2 regions of the Undibacterium sp. KW1 genome follow, and region 1 is predicted to be linked to the other one. Evidence: riboswitches for the same ligand, from Rfam matches in the RefSeq annotation. Region 1 holds a riboswitch; the other holds the start of a gene.
What was found. A riboswitch is a leader RNA that binds a small molecule or an ion and turns the genes downstream of it on or off. The one in region 1 is predicted to bind thiamine pyrophosphate.
Positions count from the first base shown of each region.

Region 2: linked by a shared signal. The riboswitch ahead of thiC (phosphomethylpyrimidine synthase ThiC) and the one ahead of UNDKW_RS15260 (TonB-dependent siderophore receptor) in region 1 are both predicted to bind thiamine pyrophosphate.

Region 1 covers NZ_AP018439.1:3,380,587-3,389,295, forward strand. Annotated here, with positions in the region: gene UNDKW_RS15230 (TIGR00730 family Rossman fold protein) at 1-271, shown strand, start outside; gene UNDKW_RS15235 (DUF3460 family protein) at 377-586, shown strand; partial or broken gene UNDKW_RS15240 (ScpA family protein) at 632-1,488, shown strand; gene panC (pantoate--beta-alanine ligase) at 1,529-2,368, shown strand; gene UNDKW_RS15250 (cobalamin-binding protein) at 2,368-3,267, shown strand; gene rarD (EamA family transporter RarD) at 3,350-4,246, shown strand; TPP riboswitch at 4,296-4,394, shown strand; gene UNDKW_RS15260 (TonB-dependent siderophore receptor) at 4,464-6,608, shown strand; gene UNDKW_RS15265 (hypothetical protein) at 6,771-7,286, shown strand; gene UNDKW_RS15270 (Ppx/GppA phosphatase family protein) at 7,358-8,709, opposite strand, start outside.
Region 2 covers NZ_AP018439.1:5,328,605-5,337,313, reverse strand. Annotated here, with positions in the region: gene UNDKW_RS23995 (EAL domain-containing protein) at 1-793, shown strand, start outside; gene UNDKW_RS23990 (tetratricopeptide repeat-containing diguanylate cyclase) at 864-2,993, shown strand; TPP riboswitch at 3,065-3,166, shown strand; gene thiC (phosphomethylpyrimidine synthase ThiC) at 3,247-5,160, shown strand; gene thiS (sulfur carrier protein ThiS) at 5,163-5,363, shown strand; gene UNDKW_RS23975 (thiazole synthase) at 5,534-6,325, shown strand; gene UNDKW_RS23970 (hydroxymethylpyrimidine/phosphomethylpyrimidine kinase) at 6,347-7,165, shown strand; gene thiE (thiamine phosphate synthase) at 7,162-7,794, shown strand; gene UNDKW_RS23960 (DUF2628 domain-containing protein) at 7,917-8,709, shown strand, end outside.

The sequences.
Region 1 (8,709 bases):
GCCTGGCGGCATAGGCACACTCGAAGAATTATTTGAAATGCTGACTTGGTCTCAACTGGGTTTTCATGAAAAACCTGTTGGTTTATATAATATCAATGATTTTTACCAAAAACTGCATGATTTTCTCTTGCACACGGTAGAACAGGGCTTCTTGCGGCCTGGCCACCTGGACTTGCTTTATATGGAAACCGACCCAGCCCGGCTCTTGCAGAAGTTTGCCAACTATCGCCCAGTGCACGTGAAAAAATGGCTGGAAGTCAAAGACCTTTGATTTCTCTGCACGCCTGAAGCTTTACTCAAGGGCCAAAACCGCATGGCGAGGCCAAAAGCAGAGTAAAATGCGGCTTCATCCGACTTTTCGTGTTTATTTCAAATTATGAAATTCTCCAAGCAATTCTCTTTGTACGAATCCGAAGCAACCAACTTCATCAAAGACCTGAAAAAAGCCAATCCTGCGCTGGAACAAAGCCAGCGCGATGGCCGTGCCCTGCTGTGGGACAAGCAAGCGATAGATCTGGATACGCAAAAACGCAATCTGGAATCGCGCATTAACCAGCAAGCCTACGTGTATCAAAACAAAGGCTAAGGCTAATACAGCCTGCCTTGATACTCTGATCAATCCGGAAAGCTAGTGAGCGCCACAGCAGCGTTAACCCCAACCGATTTACCCTTGGTTGGCGCAACCGACAGCACGCCTGATGTTGTCGATGGTCTGGCATTTGCCAAGCTGTATGGTGAGCCGCTGTTCAAGCTGCCGACAGATCTGTACATCCCCCCGACGCGCTGGAAATATTCCTGGAGGCATTTGAAGGCCCGCTGGATTTGCTGCTGTACCTGATACGCAAGCAAAACTTCAATATCCTTGATATTCCAATGGCGCAAGTCACACTGCAGTATCTGCAGTACGTCGATCAGATACGCAAACACAATCTGGAACTGGCGGCCGAGTACCTGCTGATGGCGGCCATGCTCATCGAGATCAAATCCCGCATGCTGCTGCCCTCCAACAAGAGCACAGACAGCGAAGAAGCAGATGATCCGCGCGCCGAACTGGTACGCCGCCTGCTCGAATATGAACAGATGAAGCTGGCTGCTTACGATCTCAATGCCGTACCACAACTGGGCCGTGATTTTTTGCATGCCCAGGTGTTTGTCGAACAAAACACCGTGCTGCACTGGCCGCATGTCGATATCGCTGACCTGCAGTCTGCCTGGGCAGATGTATTGAAGCGCGCTACGCTTGTCGCCCACCATAAGATCAGCCGCGAAGAACTGTCTGTGCGCGAGCACATGACGGGTATCTTGCGCAAGCTGCAGTCATCCAAGTTTGTTGAATTTTCAGATTTGTTTGACGTCAGCCGTGGTGCGCCAGTGCTGGTCGTGAATTTTGTCGCCTTGCTTGAACTGGCCAAAGAAACCCTGATAGAAATCACCCAGGCTGAAGCCTTTGCGCCTATTTATGTGCGCCTGGCCTATTCGCCTGCCTGATGGCAAGAACAAAAACCATTCCTCACTAAAGAGCCGTAACATGAAAATCATTTCCTCCATTGAAGAATTGCGCGACCAGTTAAGTGGACAATTGCGTACTGCATTTGTACCCACCATGGGCAATTTGCATGAAGGGCATTTATCCCTGATGCGGCTGGCAAAAAAACATGGCGACCCTGTAGTCGCCTCGATTTTCGTGAACCGCCTGCAGTTTGGCCCGAATGAAGATTTCGACAAATACCCACGCACTTTCCAGGCTGACGTCGAGAAGCTGGAAAAAGAAGGCGTGTATGTCCTGTTTGCACCGACTGAAAAAGACTTGTATCCAGAACCGCAAGAATACCGCGTGCGCCCACCGGATGATCTGGGCAATATCCTCGAAGGTGAATTCCGCCCTGGATTTTTCACTGGTGTCACCACCGTTGTACTAAAGCTGTTCTCTTGCGTGCAGCCACGCGTTGCCGTCTTTGGTAAAAAAGATTATCAGCAGCTCATGATCGTGCGCAATATGAGCAAACAATTTGCCTTGCCGACAGAAATCATCGCCGCCGAAACTTTCAGGGCAGAAGATGGCCTGGCACTATCTTCGCGCAATATGTATCTGTCACCCGAAGAACGCGCCGAGGCACCTGCCTTGTATAAAGTCTTGAATGAAGTCGCAGCAGAAGTACGTGGCGGCCATCTGGATATGTTTGAACTCGAACGTCAGGCCATGGCAAAACTGGCGACACGCAACTGGAAACCGGATTACATCTCGATACGCAAACGCGCCGACTTGCAACCACCATCTGCTGGCGATCTCGCCCAGCAATCACCGCTGGTGGTAGTCGCTGCCGCCAAACTGGGTGGCACACGCCTGATCGACAATCTGGAAATCTGATGCGTCGTTTTCAATTGCTAACAGGCAGCCTTGCACTTGCAGCCTGCCTGACTGGGAGTCTTGCATCAACCAGTTCGTATGCTGCCATCACGGTACTGGATGATGCACAACGCCCAGTCACGCTAGAAAAACCTGCGCAACGCGTCGTCAGCCTGGCACCGCATATCACTGAGATGCTGTTCGAGGCAGGCGCGGCAAATAACATCATCGCAGTGACTGATTACAGTGACTATCCCGAGGCTGCGAAAAAACTGCCATCGATAGGTAATATTTTTGCACTGGACCTGGAGCGTCTGCTCTCCCTCAAGCCAGATCTGGTCATCGTCTGGGGTACGGGTAATGCAAAAATCCTGGCCAATAAATTGCGCAGCAACCACATTACAGTGTTTGAAAGTGAGCCCCATAATTTTGAAATGGTGGCAACTTCGATAGAAAGACTGGCGACACTGGCTGGCACTGAAAGTACTGGTAAAGCCAATGCCCAAAAATTCAGGCAGCGTCTCGACAATCTGCGCAAGACTTATCAATTGCCAGCAGGGGCAGCGCCGGTCAGCGTGTATTATCAAATGATACGCAGGCCTTTAATGACCATCAATGACACGCATATGGTGTCTGACTCCATACGTCTGTGCGGCGGCAAAAATGTGTTTGGCCAGCTCAAAGAGTTAAGCTCCACCATCACCAATGAAGCAGTGCTGGCGGCGAACCCTGATGTCATCTTCAGCAGCGGTGAAAATATCGACAGCATGGCAGACTGGAAGCAATACCCGATACTGACAGCCGTAAAGAAAAACAACTTCTACACAGTCAAAGGTGACTGGCTGAATCGCGCCGGGCCACGCATACTCGATGGTACAGAAGCACTATGCAAACACCTGGCCACAGCAAGAAGCAAATAGGCGCTGGCAGCAAACAATTTCTATTCAAGCGATAATGTTTGTCTCGCTTGCTGCCGCAAGCCTTACAGATTGATTGCTACTCATGCGCCAAGGTATTTTGTTTGCAGGCTCCGCGTATTTCCTCTGGGGCCTGTTCCCTATTTATTTCAAGACCCTGCACGACGTCCCTGCGCTGGAAATCCTGCTGAACCGCATGCTATGGTCATTGCTATTCCTGGTTGGTGTGCTGACCTGGCGCAAGCAATGGGCCTGGGTCAGCACAGCCGTCAGGCAACCAAAACTGATAGGCGGCTTTGCACTTAGCGCAGTACTTTTATCGGCCAACTGGTTTGTGTATATCTGGGCTGTCAATCATGGTCATATCGTTGATGCCAGCCTGGGTTATTTCATCACGCCTCTCGTCAATATCCTCATAGGCTCAGTCTTGCTGCGTGAGAAACTGCGTCCAGGTCAATGGCTGTCAGTAGCGCTAGCTGCTGTTGGCGTTGCCTGGCTGACCATACAGACAGGCCATCTGCCATGGATAGGCCTGGTGCTGGCAGCAACTTTTGGCACTTACGGCTTGCTGCGCAAGACTTCTGCCCTGGGCGCACTGGAAGGCTTGTCATTGGAAACCGCCCTGCTCTTCCCATTTGCCTTTGGCTGGCTATGCTGGATGACTTTGCAAGGACAAAACAGCTTCGTCGCCAGCAGCGTGGACATCAAAATGCTGCTGCTCATCAGTGGCCCTATCACTGCCATTCCCTTATTATTGTTTGCTGCTGGCGCCAGGCGCATACCGATGACGACACTGGGATTGCTGCAATACATCTCGCCGCTGGTGCAGTTATTGCTCGGCGTCTGGCTATATCATGAACCTTTCGACCACAATAAACTGGCGGGCTTTATCGCCATTTGGGCAGCACTGTTTGTCTATTCGGCAGAAGGTTTGTGGCGCAATTTCCGCACTGTCAAAATAGAAGCAAAACAAGGCAGCTAAGCGCCAATTGCCGCAAAAAGGCTATATAAATGGTTTCGTGTTAAACTGCGGCCTACGCTAGGGGTCCTGGAAATAACATTTCCGGGTGAGAGAGTCCCTTATACCTGATCTGGATAATGCCAGCGAAGGGAAGCGCAAAGTCCCGGCCCCTCCTGCTTCTTTGTTTGCTCCCGCGCTGTCATCCACAACGCATTAAAAAGCAAACCAAGAGCACATCATGTCTGATTTTACTGTACGCCCATACTTTTTACGCCCCACCGCCATTGCCTTCTCGATTGCCCAGGCTTGCCTGTTGCTGTCATCTGCGTATGCCCAGAGCAACGCAGGAAACGACAAATCCCTGCCTGAAGTGACCATCACTGGCAGCAAAGGCACAGAAAACAAGGTAGAGCGCAGCAAAGTCACCGGTTTTATTGATGCGGCACTGCTGGATACGCCTAACTCAGTCAATGCCTTTAGCACGGCACAGATGCAAGACCTGCGCATACGCCAGACTACCGATGCGATGAAATATGACGCCAGTGTCAATGATGCGTATAACGCCATTGGCTATGCCGAGCAATTCTCCATACGTGGTTTTGCCCTGGATAATTCCAGCAGCTACCGCAAAGACGGCTTTGCCATTCCCGGTGACGCTTCCATTCCATTGGAAAACAAGGAACGTGTAGAAATACTCAAGGGAATAGCTGGCTTCCAGGCTGGCTTTGGCACGCCAGGTGGCATCATCAATTATGTGACCAAGCGCCCTGCCAGCTATGCCGTTCGCTCTGCCACATTTGAAATCAGCGAGCGTGGCACTGTATATGGCGCAGCGGACATCAGTGACAATTCCAGCGACAAGCAATTTGGCTTCCGCATCAATGCAGCGGGCGAGCGCCTACGCTCTTATGTCAAAGGGGCTGACGGTAACCGCCAGTTCGTTTCTGCTGCATTTGACTGGCACATCACACCACAAGCCCTGTTGCAAATCGATGCTGACTACCAGCACAAATCGCAATTGTCGGTACCAGGTTTTCAATTATTTAATGGCACTGATTTACCACGTGGTGTCCCTGCTGACCTGATGCTCAATGCTCAGCCGTGGGCAAGACCGGTAGATACCCGCAACAGCAATCTGGGCATGCGTTTTGAGTATCAGATCAATGCTGACTGGCGCGCCAGTGTCTCTGCCAACAAACATGAATTCAAGCGAGATGACTATACCGCCTTCCCTTATGGTTGTGGCGCAGCCAATCTGTATCCAGGCTATTGCGCGAATGGCGGCTATGATGTGTATGATTACCAAAGCGTGAATGAATCCAAATCACTGTGGGGCACACAAGCCCTGTTGAATGGCAAACTCAATGTGGGTGGCATGCAGCACGAGCTGGCTGTTGGCCTCAGCAATTCACAGCGTAAAGATTATTTTGGTGATTATGTGTATGACTATGCGGGCAGCAGTAATTTGTTCCACCCTGTCAGCGTAATGCCATCTGCAAATAAAACCGGCCCGGTTTTGCTGCGTCGTACTGACAAGGAATGGTCCGCATTTGTACAGGACATTATCAGTCTGCAAGACAATCTGAAACTGCATCTGGGCCTGCGTCATCTGAATACCTCGCGCACCCAGCTTGATAATCCTGGCTATGACCAGAACAAATTCCTCTCGACGGCAGCACTGGTTTTCAAGCCAGCACAACAAATTTCTGTATATGGCAGCTTTGCCCAGGGGCTGGAACACGGCGGCATCGCGCCATTCGGCACCAGCAATGCCAGCCAGATGCTGAACCCCGGCAAATCCACACAAATTGAATTTGGTGTGAAGGCCGATGTGCAACGCGATCTGAGCCTGTCTGCAGCCATCTTCCGCATCAAGAAGCCACTGGAATATACCAATAGCAGCAATACCTATGTCAGCAATGGTGAGGCACTGCATACTGGTTTGGAGCTCTCTGCCCAGGGCAAGCTGACATCGCAACTGAATCTGGGTGCAAGCATCACTGCACTGGACGCCAAACAGCAAAACACCGGCATCAGCAGCCTCGATGACAAGCGTGTCATGAATGTGCCGCGCTTCAAATCGACAGTCTATGCAGATTATGCGATAGCTGAAGTCAAGGGTTTGAATGTGAATGCGAGCTGGCAATACGCCAGCAGCAAGGCCTTCAGTCCGGACAATAGCGTTACCGTGCCTGGCTATCACGTCGTCAATCTGGGCGCACGCTATGCGACGCAAATCGGCAATACCGCCGCCACCCTGCGTTTTAACATCGATAATGCACTGGACAAGTTTTACTGGCGCGATGTGACACAATCCCTGGGTGGTTATTTATTCCCTGGGGCGCCGCGCACTTATAAAGTGTCAGCGCAATTTGATTTCTGATACTGCCCGATCCATTCAAAAAGCGATGCCAGCTTATCTGGCATCGCTTTTTTATTGCCCGCAGTACTGCCATTTAATACTTTTCAGTCTATACGTGGCATTAGATAGAGAATATGTCATCCTTATAGCCCGCATTCAGGCAAACCTATGAGTAAGGACATGATGAATACCTTCAAGTATATTTTTGTGATCGCAGGCAGTCTGCTCGCCAGTCTTGCAAGCGCGGAAGAAGTATTGAAATGCCGCGCCAATTTTTCCGACTTTGGGAATGGCAAGCACCAGTTTGAAATACAGATAGACAAGCTGGCAGATGGCAAGCTGGCAGGGAAAATTGACGGCAAACCCGCCAATCAAGACATCAAGATGAAAGAATATCTGATATCACCTGCAATGGACTATGAGACAGATCCGTACTCAGCGGCCTTTGGCAAGCTCAATGAAGCAGAGACCGCCCTCATTCATATCCATAAATTGCAGCAGGACCCGTATGCCGGACAAAAGCCGCTCGTTTCATTCCCCCTAAAGGAAGTGAGCAAGGTGCATTATTACGATATGGTCGGTGGTGCAGGCAGTAAAGCCAACAAATTTGGTGGCACGATACTTTTCGAGGCCTATAACAAATCAGGCAAGCGCCTGGGTCGCGTGTTCAGGTCCATCATGGTGGCGGATTGCATTTGATTGCATTTGCTTACCCCAGCTTGCCAGATACAATTCGTGAGGCAAGGAGTGGTAAGCAGTACGCAGGAAAATTACACGTTCGCCCTGACCAGAAAATCTATGCCTATCTCACGCCAGGCTTCAATTTCTTTTTGCAGCCAGTAAGCGACTGTGGGGTGGACACTGACCCAGTCGCGTTTCATCTCAAGCTCAACCCTGCCCTTCATTTTCAGGCGCACATCTTCAAAATCAATTTCTGCGCGTGAATGCATGAGCATCACTGCCAGACGCAATGCCAGCACCGCCTTGGCAAAATCCTGGTCAGCCAGGCCATCACCAACCTTGCGCAGATTGCCTTTCTGACTGAGGATAAGCTTGCTCATCACCCGCTGCTCTCGCGTAGTAAAGCCTGCCATGTCGGCATTCTCTATCATGTAAGCGCCATGCTTATGATAACCGGTATGCGAGATCGCCATGCCGACTTCATGCAGGGTCGCACTCCATTGCAATAAGCGCACATAGGTGTCGCCAGCAGGTTTCAATTGCAGATACAAGGACTTCACCATGTCCGCCACCCGGTTCGCCCGCGACATATCGGTACGGAACAAATTGGCAAAAGACTGTACTGCAACTTCACGGCGGTCACGCTTGGTGGCGCGCAAATACAAATCCCACATCACACCCATGCGCAATCCGGCTTCTATGGGCAGCAGGACACTGATATTAAATTCTGTCATGAGGCCTATCAGTATGGCCAGCCCACCTACTACCATGGCAACACGTTCTGGTTTGATGCCACTTAACTCCAGTTGATCTATCTGCCCGCATTGCACACAATATTGTTTAAGTGCATTCAGGCTTTTCAAGGTCAAGGTGCCATCGCCGAGCCCACCTTTGCTGATCGCATCAGAAATCGCCCGCATGGTACCTGATGAGCCATAAGCCTTGCGCCAGTGTTGTGGCTGATAAGGTGGTGCGGCATCTTCAAACATCGAGCGGGCTGACAGGATGGCGGCATCAAATGCGGCATCCGTCAAACGCCCATCCGGGAAGAAGCTGGCGCTGTGCTTGACTGTCCCTATGCTGAAGGATTCCACTCTGAGTATCTCATGACCATGGCCAAGTATCACTTCAGTTGAACCACCACCGATATCCAGCACCAAACGACGCTCACCAGGTATCGCCACCGCATTTGATACGCCGATATAAATCAGACGCCCCTCTTCTTCACCTGAAATAACCTCGATAGGACAGCCTATGGCGGCCTCTGCCAGTGGCAATAATTGCGCCGCATTTTTTGCGATGCGTATGGTGTTGGTGGCGACTACCCGCAAGTTTTCTACCGGATAGGCATTCAGGATTTCACGAAAGCGCGCCAGGCAGTTAATCGCTTTTTGCATGGCCTCTGGCGTCAGATTGCCGTTTTTATCCAGGCCTGCTGCAA
Region 2 (8,709 bases), 1.9 Mb from region 1:
ACGTCTGGAGAACGACCTGCGCCGCGCATTGGAGCGTAATGAGCTGGCGGTGTTTTACCAGCCCCAGGCACGCATGGATAATGGTGAAATCATCGGTGCCGAGGCACTGGTGCGCTGGTTCCATCCTACCCGTGGCATGGTGTCGCCATTGGAATTTATCCCCATGGCAGAAGAAACCGGTCTCATCATTGCACTTGGCGAATGGGTGCTGCGTACCGCCTGCGCCCAGATGCGCAACTGGATGGACAAGGGCATGGGGCATCTGCGGGTTGCCGTGAACCTGTCTGTCAGCCAGTTACTGCAAAAAGATTTTGCCAATACTGTGGAGCAGGTCTTGTTTGATACCGGCCTGCCAGCGAAAATGCTGGAACTGGAAATCACCGAAAGCACGCTGATGGAACATGCACAGGATACCCTGGCGATACTGGACCGCTTGCGCAGCCTGGGCGTCAGGCTGACCATTGATGACTTTGGCACTGGCTATTCATCTTTGTCTTATCTTAAACGCTTCCCAGTGGATATCATCAAGATAGACAGGTCCTTCGTGCGTGACGTTCCTGGTGACGCCGACGATGCCGCCATCGTCACCGGCATCATCGCGCTGGCACATAGCCTTAGGCTGGAAGTGGTGGCAGAAGGGGTAGAAACCCGCGAACAACTGGAGTTTTTACGCACCCAGTCCTGCGATATCCTGCAAGGTTTTTACCTGAGCAAACCTATACCGGCGCAGCAACTCGAAGATGAAATATTGTCGCAAGTGGGCAGCGTATTCCTGGACCAGACAGGTAAATAAAAGCGGGGCAGAATAGCGCCAGCCTGATAAAAAATTGAACAGAGATACGGACAGAACAATGAGGGCTTGCATGTCGCAGCTTCAACTACCTAAATGGCAAACCAGGCTGATGCCGGGTTTGCTGGTTATTGCCTTGCTATGCATGAACAGTACTGCATATGCCCAGACCAGGCCTGATTTTTCTGAGATAGAAGCAATACATTCTTTATCTGATCGCGACAATACTGCAGCCCTTAAACAGTTGCAGGAATACAAGGACAAATTGGGCAAAGATGCCAATTACGCCTTGCGTGCCGAAGTCTTGAAGACATTGATAGGTATCTTGTATGACGCAGGCAAAATCAAGGAGGCTGATGCCGCCAACGCAGAGTTGCTGCAACTGGCAAGGGCACAAAAAGACAATGACATGATCAATATGGCGCTGATAGGCGAAGCCTTTCAGATGCTGGATCAGGGCAAATTCGCCATGGCGCTGGTGAAGCTCAATGATATACAGCAAAGCCTGCGTGATTCAAAAAATGCTGAAGTGCAGATGCGCCTGAATATCGCCTTTGGCATGGTGCAACTGGCGATAGGCAATTTTGATAAATCCCTGCCTTATTTTCTTGAAGCACTGAAGCTGGCTGACCAGATACCGCGCCGCAGTGCCCAGGCCAAACTGTACCGCATGGAATCCATTGCCAGACTCTACCTGAATATGCATAATGCAGAGAAGGCGCTGGAAACCACCAATGAGGCCCTGGCAATGTTGCCCGGCATAGACTCGCCCAAAATCACTTCTTCGCTGCAAATGACACGTGGCCTGGCCCTGATAGACCTGGGGCGTCATGATGAAGCACTCGAGGCCTACAAGACCGTCTTGCAGATAGCCACCGATGCCGGCATGCCTGCCGTAGCCGCCACAGCACTCGGCAATATTGCCGATTATTACCTGCATGTGCGCAAATTTACTGAGGCTGAACGCGCCGCCAGGTTCTCACTGGAAAAAGCCCAGGCCGTGAATGATCCTTTTGCGATCGCTATTGCCAAGGCAAATATCGGGTTTGCACTGGCAGGGCAAAAGAAATTCGCCCAGGGCATAGGCTACATCAATGAAGCCAAGAAGTTTTTCATGGAAACCGGCTCCAAGTCGGATGTGGAAAACCTGCTCAGTGAAATCGGCAATATGTATGAAGCCGCCGATATGTATAAAGAGGCGCTGGCGACGGTGCGCGAGCAGCAAAAACTCAGCGATGAATTATTCCGCTCTGACCGGGCACGTGCCGTAGCCACTTTGCAAGAGCAATTCAATGCCCAGCAAAGGCAAAAACAAATTGAATTGCTGGCGCGTGAAAACCAGCTCAAGGATGCCGATATCAAAAACCGTCAGTTGCAACAACTGGTGCTGATGTTGGCTGCAGTCATCATGGTGATGGCGGGGATGGTGGTTTTCTTCCTGTACCGGCGAGTTCGCAAGACCAATGAAAAACTGCGTGAAGTCAATGAGCAACTCGAATTCCATGCGGTGCGTGATCCCCTCACAGGTTTGTATAACCGCCGCTCTTTTGTCGATATGATGAAGGGCAGGGCCATCTTGCCTGAAGGTGAAAGGCGTGAAGATGCGCTTGATAATCCTGACTGCCTGATACTCATGGACATCGACCACTTCAAGAATATCAATGACAGCTTTGGTCATGCCACTGGCGACGCGGTATTGATAGAAGTGGCACGCCGCTTACGCAGTACCGTGCGTGACAGTGACATGGTGTTGCGCTGGGGTGGTGAAGAATTCCTGATTTATTCACCACGTTCCAATCCCGCACAACTCAAGGGACTGGTTGAACGCATCTTGCGCAGCATAGGTGAAGAAGACATTCAGGCTGATGGTGCCAGTGTTCCTGTCACCCTGACTGCCGGTTTCATCAGCCTGCCATTTTCCGGTTTGCCAGAAGCCATCTGCAGTTGGGAAAAAGCCCTGCAAATTGCCGACATGGCCTTATATCTGGGTAAGCTCAATGGCCGCAACCGCGCCTATGGTGTCAGCAGATTATTGATCGCCTATGAAGAAGCCTTGCCCGTACTCGATCATGATCTGTCGGCTGCGATCAAGGCTGGCATGGTCGAGTTGATAGAGGTGCATGGACCGGTAAAACTGCCAGAAGGCAATCCTGCTGCGTCGGCAACGGTATCTGATGAAGAACTGGCCAGCGCCATCAAATAAAGCACCTGAGTTTAAAAAAGTCGTATAATCTGCCGTCGTCGCGGTTCTGGATTTATTTCTGGAACCCGAAGAAAAAATGCTAGGGGTCCTGCCATCAATCTTGTTGGCGGGTGAGAAATACCCTCGAACCTGATCTGGATAATGCCAGCGAAGGGAAGCTGCCAAAGACTTCTTGCTACGCGCTTTCAGCGTGCACATTTTGATTTTGGAAACTCCTTTGCTGGCTCCATGCCAACAAAGCAAAGGAGCCAAAATGAACGCCAACCCGCAATTCTTGTCCGCTACCGCCACGGTAGATGAGGCAGCCATACAGCCACTGCCGAATTCCCGCAAGACTTATATACAGGGCAGCCGACCCGATATCCGCGTACCCATGCGCGAAATCACGCAGTCTGATACGCCAGCCATGTTTGGTTCGGAAAAAAACCCGCCTATCTATGTGTATGACACCTCTGGTCCTTACACCGACCCAGAAGTAAAAATCGATATCCGCTCTGGCCTGGCATCCGTACGCGGTGCCTGGATAGCCGAGCGCAATGATACTGAAGAACTGGCAGGCCCAACATCAGAATACGGCATCGCCCGCCTGCATGATCCCAAACTGGCTGAGCTGCGCTTCAACCTCAAACGCCTGCCGCGCCGTGCACTGGCAGGCAAAAATGTTTCGCAAATGCACTATGCGCGCCAGGGCATCATCACGCCGGAAATGGAATTTGTCGCGATACGCGAAAACCTGCGCAGGAAAGAATATCTGGAAAACCTGAAAGCCTCAGGCCCTATGGGTAGCAAGCTGGCAGAAGTCATGGGCCGCCAGCATCCGGGCCAGTCTTTTGGCGCTTCAATTCCCGCAGAAATCACGCCAGAATTCGTGCGTTCAGAAATCGCCCGTGGCCGTGCGATTATCCCTGCGAATATCAATCACCCTGAAATCGAGCCCATGATCATAGGCCGTAATTTCCTGGTCAAGATCAATGCCAATATCGGCAATTCTGCGGTGACATCTTCCATCGGTGAAGAAGTCGAAAAAATGACCTGGGCAATACGTTGGGGTGGCGACAATGTCATGGACCTTTCCACTGGCAAGCATATCCACGAAACCCGCGAATGGATCATCCGCAATTCACCTGTGCCTATCGGTACCGTACCGATCTATCAGGCACTGGAAAAAGTGAATGGCAAGGCAGAAGACCTGACCTGGGAAATATTCCGGGATACGCTCATTGAACAAGCCGAGCAGGGCGTCGATTATTTCACCATCCATGCCGGCGTGCGCCTGCAATATGTGCCGATGACAGCCAAGCGCCTGACCGGCATCGTCTCGCGCGGTGGTTCCATCATGGCGAAATGGTGTCTGGCGCATCATAAGGAAAGCTTCCTGTACGAGCATTTTGAAGATATCTGCGAAATCATGAAAGCCTATGATGTGTCCTTCAGCCTTGGTGACGGTCTGCGTCCAGGCTCTATCTATGATGCCAATGATGAAGCGCAGTTAGGTGAATTGAAAACCCTGGGCGAACTGACACAGATCGCCTGGAAGCATGATGTGCAAGTCATGATAGAAGGCCCTGGCCATGTGCCCATGCACCTCATCAAAGAAAACATGGACCTGCAACTTGAGCAATGCCATGAAGCGCCTTTCTATACCCTGGGCCCTTTGACGACGGATATCGCCCCTGGCTATGACCATATCACTTCCGGCATAGGTGCAGCCCAGATAGGCTGGTATGGCACTGCCATGCTGTGTTATGTGACACCCAAAGAACATCTGGGTTTGCCTAACAAGGTCGATGTCAAGGATGGCATCATCACTTACAAGATTGCTGCTCATGCAGCCGACCTGGCAAAAGGCCATCCCGGTGCGCAGATACGTGACAATGCTTTGTCGAAGGCACGCTTTGAATTCCGCTGGGAAGACCAGTTCAACATTGGCCTCGACCCCGACAAGGCGCGCGAATTCCATGATGAAACCCTGCCCAAGGATTCTGCCAAGGTCGCCCATTTCTGCTCCATGTGCGGCCCGCATTTCTGCTCGATGAAAATCACGCAGGAGGTGCGAGACTATGCCAATGCACAAGGTATCAGCGAAATCCAGGCCTTGAAGCAGGGCATGGAAGTCAAGGCAGTTGAGTTCATCAAATCCGGCGCGGAAATTTATAAGAAACAATAGCCATGGTAGAGATACAGCTCAATGGAGAGAAGCGGCAACTAGCGAGCATGCTGCTGGCAGATTTGATTGCTGAATTGAATCTGTCACAGCAGGCGATTGCGGTGGCAGTGAACAGGCAGATTATTCCGAAGTCGCAGTGGGCGGAGCATGAGTTGCAAGTGGATGACAAGGTTGATGTGGTGAGGGCGATTGGCGGTGGATGAGTGTAGCTTGGGCTACGCTTCATCAGCCCAACACTCGGCATTCAAATGACGTGCATGTTGATTCAAGGCCCAGTGTTGGGCTGATAAACCGTAGCCCAACCTACGGCGCTAACAGGATGCAGTCCAATCTATGACGTATTACTTGGTCTTCACAAATTTGAAAGAATTTTATGAACACAGAAAACACTCAAGGCTTAAGCATAGCCGGAAAAACCTACCGCTCCCGCTTGCTGGTTGGTAGCGGTAAATACAAAGACCTGGAACAAACCCGCCTGGCAACAGAAGCCAGCGGAGCCGATATCATCACGGTAGCGATCCGTCGTGTGAACATAGGGCAAGACCCGAATGCACCTAGTTTGCTGGATGTAGTACCACCAAGCAAATACACCATACTGCCAAATTCAGCCGGTTGCTACAACGCTGAAGACGCGGTGTATACTTTGCAACTGGGGCGTGAATTATTGGGCGGCCACAAGCTGTGCAAGCTGGAGGTACTGGGCGACGAGAAAACCCTGTTCCCGAATATGCCCGAGACCCTGAAGGCTGCCAAGACTTTGGTGCAGGATGGTTTCGATGTCATGGTGTATTGCAGCGATGATCCTATACAGGCGCGCATGCTGGAAGACATAGGCTGCGTTGCCATCATGCCGCTGGCTTCATTGATAGGTTCAGGCATGGGTATATTGAATCCATGGAATCTGTCGCTGATTATCGAACAGTCCAAAGTGCCGGTACTGGTCGATGCTGGCGTAGGTACTGCATCAGATGCCGCGATAGCCATGGAGCTCGGTTGTGATGGTGTGTTGATGAATACTGCCATCGCAGGCGCCAAAGACCCGGTGCGCATGGCACGCGCCATGGGTCTGGCGGTCGAAGCCGGGCGAGAAGCTTTTCTGGCAGGACGCATGCCGCGCAAGTTTGCAGCATCGCCTTCGTCTCCTATGGCTGGCCGCATAGTCTGATATTCGTTTGATGATCGTTTGATGAAAACAACTACGCGCCCCTGTGTGCTGGTATTTGCCGGGCATGATCCCAGCGGTGGTGCTGGCATACAGGCAGATATAGAAGCCATCGCTGCGCAGGGCGCACATGCCCTGCCGGTGATTACCGCATTGACCGTGCAAGACAATGATCATGCCTATGCCGTGCATGCCGTTGATGTGCAAATCATTTTGCAGCAAGCAATGACCCTGGTGGCAAAAATGCCGGTCAAGGTCGTCAAGCTGGGCATCGTCGCACATAAAAAGAATGCGACGGCGATTGCCAGTTTTATCCAGAAGATGAAACTACAAGAGCCTGATTTGCAAGTCATCGTTGATACTGTATTGGGCAGCGGTCATGGTGACAGTCTGTCTCTCGATAACCCGGTAGAGGCGATTGAGTCTTTACTGAAAATCGCAACCCTGATCACTCCGAATCTGCCTGAGCTAAAACGCCTGTCACCACTGGTTATAGACATACAGGCACAGGTAGAAAATCTCATGCAAACCTATGCGGCGGATGTCTTGCTCAAGGGTGGACATGCAACTGAAGCGCAGGTTAAAAATATCTGGTTCCAGCATGGACAATGGCAGACTGCGCAAGAATGGTTGTGGCCGCGTTTGCCTGGTGAATTCCACGGCAGCGGTTGCACCCTGGCGTCGGCGATAGCCGGGCAACTGGCAATTGGTGCCAGCTTGCCTGTAGCGCTGCAACAGGCGCAAAGCTATACCCAGCAGAGCTTGCAACATGCGTATGCGATTGCCGCAGGGCAGCTCATTCCGGCACGTCAGCCAGTTCTGACTACAAGAAAGAAATCATGAATAATTTAAGCAAGCATCAACTCAGTGGCCTGTACATCGTTACCCCCGACTGGGACGATACGGCGAAGCTGCTTGAAGTCACCGAACAAGCTCTGCTGGGCGGCGCGAATATTGTGCAATACCGCCACAAGACTGCCAGCGATGCATTGCGCAAAACACAGGCACTGGCCTTGCTGGAACTCTGCCGCCGCTTTAACAAGCCCTTCATCATCAACGACCATCTGCAACTCTGTCTTGATATTGATGCCGATGGCCTGCATGTAGGTGGCACGGATATCTCAGTGGCCGATGCCCGAGCCAAGCTGGGTGCGGACAAAATACTGGGTGCGTCCTGCTATGGTGACCTGGAACTGGCGCGTACTGCTGTCGTGGGGGATGCGAGTTATATTGCCTTTGGTGGTTTCTATCCTTCCCGTATCAAGAAATATGCAGTGACCACGCCCGCCAGCATAGTTGGAGATGCGGTCAGGGAATTTACTGTGCCAAATGTGGTCATCGGTGGCATGACCTTGGAAAACTGTCAGCCCCTGCTCGCACAAGGCGCGCGCATGGTCGCTGCAATCAGCAGCGTGTATATGGCAGAGCAGCCGCAACAGGCGGCACGGGCATTTGCCAGCTTGTTTGCTTAGTTTGCTTGCTTATCTTGTCTGCGTGAAGGATTTCATTTGTCGGCTGGCTCAAAAACTGCTCGAAGAGATGCAGGGACCTCAGATATACTTCGCTTTCCAAGCCGACCAATTATCTTGTCCCCATGAGTGCGAACAGCTTTCCAGCAAATCCAGAACCACAAATGATTTCCCGCAGACAGCTGGTGGGCAAAGACAATACTTCGGGTAAAGGAGATTTTTATCCGGCACCTGATGGTGTGGCTGGCTGGTCGTGGGGCGCATTTTTGCTTGCGATTTTTTGGACAGCCCGTCATAAACGCTGGATCAGTTTTTTTCTTCTCGTAGCTCCCATTGTCGCTAGCGTGGTCGGGCTTAATAACATAAGCAGCATAGGCAAAAGATGGATGGTTTTGCTGTTTTTTTTCAGTCCTGTCATCAGTTTCTTTTGCGCTGTCAAAATTGGTCGTAACGCAAGACTATGGGCCTGGCAAAATGTTTACTGGGATAGTCTGGAGCACTTCAAGAGCGCACAACGGAACTGGACACTTGTTGCATTCAGCCTGTATGCGCTGACGATTGCGCTAGTCGGCGCTGTAAAATATCCTGACATACAAAGAGAGGTCGCCAGGAAGCAGCTTGACGCTAAAAATGAAGCAATCAGGAAAGAGCTGGTGTTGAATGGCCGTCACGCCGTTGCCGACGCGGTGAATATTGCAAAAGACGTTTCCCAGGGAGTTGGCGACTATATTCTTGCTCATCAGGCTTTCCCTAAAAATATCGCCCAGGCCGGTTTTGAATCCCAGCTACCAGATTATGTCAAGAGTATAGAAATTGACCAGAGGCATGGCCTGATCGCTGTCACGATGAATGTTGCTCCCTTCATAGCGCAGACTTTTTATCTGGCACCCCGTTACGAAGGGGAAAAGGAAATTTTAT